2 regions of the Lysinibacillus sp. CNPSo 3705 genome follow, and region 2 is predicted to be linked to the other one. Evidence: a T-box and tRNA genes for the amino acid it is inferred to sense, from the RefSeq annotation. Region 2 holds a T-box; the other holds one or more tRNA genes.
What was found. The T-box of region 2 lies ahead of argS (arginine--tRNA ligase). A T-box ahead of a tRNA ligase gene usually reads a tRNA of that ligase, here a tRNA-Arg.
Positions count from the first base shown of each region.

Region 1: it encodes a tRNA-Arg, which carries the amino acid that the T-box ahead of argS (arginine--tRNA ligase) is inferred to sense. The anticodon was not compared.

Region 1 covers NZ_JAQZSD010000033.1:42,390-45,816, reverse strand. The annotation lists gene PVA17_RS15020 (LemA family protein) at 1-155, opposite strand, end outside; gene PVA17_RS15015 (spore coat protein) at 345-959, shown strand; tRNA gene PVA17_RS15010 (tRNA-Arg) at 1,393-1,467, opposite strand; gene clpP (ATP-dependent Clp endopeptidase proteolytic subunit ClpP) at 2,325-2,906, shown strand; gene PVA17_RS15000 (hypothetical protein) at 2,959-3,138, opposite strand; gene PVA17_RS14995 (hypothetical protein) at 3,120-3,427, opposite strand, start outside.
Region 2 covers NZ_JAQZSD010000029.1:45,423-48,849, reverse strand. The annotation lists gene PVA17_RS13650 (sigma-70 family RNA polymerase sigma factor) at 1-224, opposite strand, end outside; gene PVA17_RS13645 (hypothetical protein) at 426-1,235, shown strand; T-box leader at 1,541-1,761, shown strand; gene argS (arginine--tRNA ligase) at 1,796-3,427, shown strand, end outside.

The sequences.
Region 1 (3,427 bases), on a different contig from region 2:
TCGTAGCGACGTTGTAGCTGATTTTCAACTTGCGCCCATTTCGAATCTACGCTTTCCTCTGCCGTTACTAGACTATTGTATTTTGGAATAAATAGTAAGGCTAATACAACTAAAATAATAACGATTATTCCTACAGGTCCAACTATTTTTTTCAATGTAAAAACCTCCTTCGCTTTCTTTTAGCTATCATCCATGATAGGCCTTTCTTTTTTCTTACCATTAATGTGCAGCAAAAAAAACATCCCTATTCTACATATATGCAAATACATTAATACCGTATGAAATTTCTCTAACGTGCCATACTTAATACTGTAACAAACTATGATATTTAGGAGGCGCTTTTTTTGACACAATCGTTTCAAAACGAATCATCAAACCAAACATCGTTTAATCAACAACAAAGCCTAAATCATGGTGGACATGAGCAAATGGACTTACATGAAACAATCGGTGCAATCATTGCTTGTATGAATCAATCCATTGTTTTACGTCCACATGTTAAGGACACAGAGTTACTTAGTATTTTGGATCGCCAATATAATTTCACATTAGGTATGTATAACACAATTGTGGAATCTTATAACACAGGTCATGATCCATCTGTTCCTACAGGTCGCTATCAAATGGAGACAGGAAATAATTTTAAATATGGATTAACTCCTGGCCAACCTAAAAAGCCAATGCAAAATGCAAATGAGCTCAGCGATGAATGTATTTCTGGCTTCTTACTTGGCGCTCAAAAAGGTGTGGCAAAAGGTATGACTGCAGCAGCAACAGAAACTACAAACCCTGTTGTTCGTCGCGTTATTGCCGATAGTATTCCCAACTGCATTGAAATGGCATACGAATTATCTATATACCAAAATATGCATGGCTACTATCAAGTACCTCAATTTTCTCAACAAGATATGCAAACAATGCTTAATGCATACAGCACTACAACAAATCCCCTTCATTAATTTAAAAAAACAAGAGCAGCCCCACCTGTGGTCACTATCACCCAGGGGCTGCTCTTGTTTAATGTTTTAATGCTTTTCGTTCATGGATTCGCCAAGTCAAGCCGATCACCTATCGAATAACTAAAAATAGCACCTGGAGTGAATGTTTTGCCATTCATCCTGGTGCTATTTTTAGACTATTTGTAAAAAAAAAGAATCCCCTCAGATAGGATTCTTTTTTTCGACTAGTATAACTAGTCTTCACGTACAGTATGTTCACTAAAAATAATTTGGAGTTGTTGCTTTTTTGAAGGTTTGAAAGGAACATATACGGGAATAATGCCTATTAGGCAATATTTCCATTATATTCCCTTCTCTTTTCCCCACTAAGCAGGCTGCTAAACTACTTATTAGGAGAATTGAGTTATAAAAGTAAATCAAATAATCAGTAAAATGGCGCCCTCGGAGGGAATCGAACCCCCAGTGCAAGAACCGGAATCTTACGTGTTATCCATTACACCACGAGGGCAATTAAACAAAAAAAAAAGTACTCACCCTAGGCTTTAGAAAAGCATGATGTAGATAACCCTCATGTGAAGCATACCTGCAAAATAGTGTACTGTACTTTAACTTATGTGACCTTATCAATTATACAAACCTATTGCCCATATTTCAACTATAGAATGCAAAACATTTTAACTTTTTTTATCTTCATCCAATAAGTATCAAAAACCTACGAAAAAAAGATAACCTACAGACGGATATCACAGATTGTGAATTATGCTGATACCCTTTAAATTTTGGAGACAGTATCTATTTACGTGAGAGCAAAGCGTTTGCGGTACTTCCTTATTTGCGTGGAACGAGGCGGTAATGGGAAATGTTTTTTGTAGCACAGCGAGGCGGTAAGATTTAATGGTTTCTAGGCGAGGGCGATGTGATTGCATCCAAGTTTTTTGTGGCGAAAAGCAAAGCGATTGCATCCAATGTTTTTTGAGCGAAAGCGAAGCGGTAGCATCCTATGGTTTCTGAGCGGGGACGAGGCATTTGCATCCTATGTTTTTGTTGCCAAAGTGAAGCGGCGCATCCAATGGTTTCTGTTGCGAAAGCGAAGCGGTAGCATCCTATGGTTTCTGAGCGAGGGTGAGGCTATTGCATCCAATGTTTTTGTGGCCAAAGCGAGGCGGCGGCGGCAAATGGTTTCTGTGGCGAAAGCGAGGCAGCACTATAAATACGCTAAGGCAAAATTGATTTAATTTATTTTACTTTAACAGGGTTAATATTTGACCTTCCCTGACTATAATGTGTATGATAAGGATACAGCTGAATTACCAAGGAAGTTTTCAGCAAAAGTATTCGAATTTAGTTTTTTAAGGAGGATTTAACATGAATTTAATTCCTACAGTTATTGAACAAACAAGTCGTGGTGAACGTGCTTATGACATCTATTCACGACTACTAAAAGATCGTATCATCCTATTAGGAAGTGCAATTGATGACAACGTTGCTAACTCAATTGTTGCTCAACTTCTATTCCTACAAGCAGAAGATCCAGACAAAGATATTTTCCTTTACATTAACTCACCAGGTGGATCTATCACTGCTGGTATGGCAATTTATGACACAATGCAAATTATCAAGCCACAAGTACAAACAATTTGTATCGGAATGGCAGCATCTATGGGTGCTTTCCTACTTGCTGCTGGTGAACCTGGTAAACGATTCGCATTACCAAATGCTGAAGTAATGATTCACCAACCTCTTGGCGGTGCACAAGGTCAGGCAACTGAAATCGAAATCGCTGCAAAACGTATTTTATTCTTACGTGAAAAATTAAATGGAATTTTATCGGAACGCACTGGTCAACCACTTGAAGTCATTGCAAGAGATACAGACCGCGATAACTTCATGACAGCTGAGCGTGCAAAAGAATACGGCCTAATCGACCAAATTATGGAACGTAAATAAAAAAGTTAATGGCATCCCAGATTATTTCTGGGATGTCTTTTTTTGTTCGACATTAACTGTATTGGTTTGATGGACTTCTTTCCGTCGCAGCGTCTTCTTTCCGTCGCTTCGACCTTTCTTTCCGTCGCTCCGACCCTTCTTTCCGTCGCTCCGACCCTTCTTTCCGTCGCTTCGACCTTTCTTTCCGTCGCTCTGACTCTTCTTTCCGTTGCTTCAGCCTTCTTTCCGCCACAGCGTCTTCTTCCGTCGATCTGACTCTTCTTTCCGTCGCTCTGACTCTTCTTTCCTTCGCTTCAACCTTTCTTTCCGTCGCTCTGATTCTTCATTCCGTCGCAGCGTCTTCTTTCCTTCGCTCTGACTCTTCTTTCCGTCGCTTCGGCCTTTCTTTCCGTCGCTCTGAATCCTCTTTCCGTCGCTTCGGCCTTTCTTTCCGTCGCTCTGACTCCTCTTTCCGTCGCAGCGTCTTCTTTCCTTCGCTTCGCCCTTTCTTTCCGTCGCTCTGACTCTTCTTTCCGTCGCTT
Region 2 (3,427 bases):
TTAATAGCAATGCGCCATAACCAAGTTTTCAAACTGGCATGCCCCTGATATGTTGAGAGAGTCTTATAGCACTTGATAAAAATCTCTTGCGTCAAATCTTCAGCAAGAGCAGTATCATGTACATATGTATAAACAAGCTGCAGAATCGCTTGGCCATAATTGGACATTAACTCCTCAATCACCTGATCTCGTGATAAACCGCTTGCTGTTATTGTTTCCTCCATATCGTACCTCCTTACGTGTTCATTTATTAGACGATTGCCAAATAATACTGGTTTTACTTTTATTATATAAAAAGAAGTGTAAATGTGTTGTGAGTACTCGTAAGCTAAATAACCTTTAGGAAGAGTTCTAGCAGGTAAGGATGAGGGGTACATTAAATAGTAGGGCGAAATAGCAACTTTATAGTAGAAAGGGAGGGGATCTTGAAGAGACTTACATTAATTTTGATAATTACCGTAATGATTTGCATTGTCTTTAGTAAAAAAATATTTTCAATTGATGATCATATTCCCTCAGAATCTAAACTTTATATCAATGTGTTTGATCCTAAAAGTTTGAAGTTTACATTCTATCATTTTGATCAGAGTCAAAATAAAAGTAAAGTACTATTTAGTAAGGAAACGACGGATTTTACTGCTTTCGCTTATTCTGAACGTACTAATATATTGTATTTTGCTGATGGCATTTCAGATCATACAATACAATTATTTGAAAATGACCTAAACACGAATCAAATGAAACAATTAACCACTGTATTTCATAACGTTGACTTTATCCAAATAGACAAAGCGCAAAGAATTATCTTTATGAGAGTGCTATTAAGAGATGAACTTAAAAATTTTCATATGGCTACCTATAATCTTGATACGCAGAAAATACAAATATGGGACGAAGACAACAAGGATAGCAGTGTTTTAGATTTTAATTATAACCCGAACAATAATCAATTAATTGTGGTTTCTTTCTCCGAGGACGAAGATCAGAAAAAACTTGACGAGGTTAATAAAAATCAAACGAAATTACAACCGACCAAATACAGTTTAGATATTTATGATATGGAAGGACAAAAAAAGAAACATATAGCCGATGTAGAAAGATTTATTAGTGGCGCATCATTGGCACCAGATGCTAACTCTGTAATTATCAGCTATGATGAAGCTATAGACAGTCCTATTTCGCATGTTGTTGAAATAGATATCAAAACAAAAAAAAGTAAAGCACTTACTAGATAGTAGTAATATTTATTCAAAAATTCGCTCTGTTAAATTCGATGAAAAAAAAGAAGGGTTTTATTTCTTATCTAGTTTTATTGATGAAAAAAAGGGTTATAGTATTTTGGAAATACCTAAGGAGAGCGTACTCTCGTACTATGACATCAAGAAAAATAAGGTGCGAAATGTTTGGCGAGCTAAAAAAAGTGTTATTGTTAATTATTCAGCAGAACATTTTTAAGGTAAACATACATTTACTTCTTGATATTTCCGAAAAGACTGTTGACAATAATTAGTAGCTCGTGTAGAATATTTTGAAATTACAGTCAAATTCGATGAAAAAGAGAGTAGTTTATGGAGCTACTGGAAAGCGAATTAGGGATGGTGTGAGCCTAATGCAGCAGCCATAAATGAAACGCACTTTGGAGAAGGTTCTCGAATGAGTAGTAGAGAATATCGGGGAGTCACCTCGTTAACAATGGAAAGTGGTCATATTTATATGGCAACTAGAGTGGTACCACGGGATAACTATGCTCTCGTCTCTATATTTAGAGATGGGGGCTTTTTTTATTGAGAGGAGAATGAATATGCATACACAAATTGCGAAAAGTATCGCTGTGGCATTAAATAATGAGTTATCTGTTAATGACATTCAAGATCTACTAGAAAGACCGAAAAATTTGGGCTTAGGAGATGTAGCATTCCCGTGCTTTACACTGGCAAAAAAATTAAGAAAATCTCCAAACAGTATCGCATCCGACATAAAACACAATTTAAGCTGTAATTTAATACAAGAAGTTCAAGTAGTAGGTGGCTATGTCAATATATTTTACCATCAGCCAACGATTACACATCAAGTACTTTGCCAAATAGTAAAAGAAGAAAATTTATACGGGACTCATCAGGAGTCAAAAGGGAATGTAGTTTTAGACTTTTCTTCCCCAAATATAGCGAAGCCTTTTTCCATGGGCCATTTACGCTCAACAGTGATCGGGAATGCTTTGGCGAATATTGCTGAGAAAAATGGCTATCAAGCAATTCGTATAAATCATATAGGTGACTGGGGTACACAGTTTGGTAAGTTAATCGTTGCCTATCGAAAATGGGGCGATCAAAAAATAATTGAAGCTGCTCCAATAGAGGAACTGTTAAAAATATATATAAAGTTCCACGAAGAAGCGGAGCAAGATGTAACACTCAATGAACAGGGGCGTGCCGCATTTAAAGCATTAGAAGATGGTGATGGAGAGGCTTTAGCTCTTTGGCAATGGTTTAGAGATGCATCACTCGAAGAATTCAAAACCATTTATCAATTGCTTGGGATAAACTTTGATTCTTTCGCTGGGGAAGCGTTCTACAATGACAAAATGACTGCTGTTGTTAAAGAATTGAAAGAAAAAGATCTACTTGTGCAATCAGATGGTGCGTATGTCGTTGAAATAGACAATATGCCTCCATGCTTAATCACTAAAACAGACGGTGCTACGCTCTATGCTACACGTGATTTAGCAGCTGCTTTTTATCGTAAACAACAATATGATCCTAAAAAAATATTTTATGTTGTAGGGAACGAACAATCTCTTCATTTTAAACAACTATTTAACGTAATTGAGAAGATGGGATACGATTGGGCAAAAGACTTACAGCATGTATCTTTTGGGATGATTCTAAAAGACGGTAAAAAAATGTCGACGCGTAAAGGAAAGATTGTTCTATTAGTAGAAGTACTAAAAGAAGCGATAGCTACGGCGAAGCGAAATATTGAGGAAAAAAATCCAAATCTAGTGGATAAAGAGAACATTGCACGTCAGGTTGGTGTAGGAGCGGTTATTTTTAATGATTTAAAGAATGATCGTCTTCATGATATTGACTTTTCGATTGAGCAAATGATGCATTTTGAAGGTGAAACAGGGCCTTATATACAATATACGTATGCCCGTATCTCAACTCTTTTGGAAAAAGCAAATAAACATAGTTACGAAGTATCGTTTGAAGCATTAGGGGAGCAAGCATGGCCAGTTGTGTTACTACTGGAACAGTTTCCGAATGTAATTGTCAACGCTTTTGAGCAAGCAGATCCATCACAAATTGCTAAATATGCCTTACAATTAGCGCGTGTATTTAATAAATATTATGCTCAAAATAAAATATTGGTTGATGACAGCCAGAGAACATCACGATTAGCATTTTGTCATTGTGTAGCCATTGTTTTA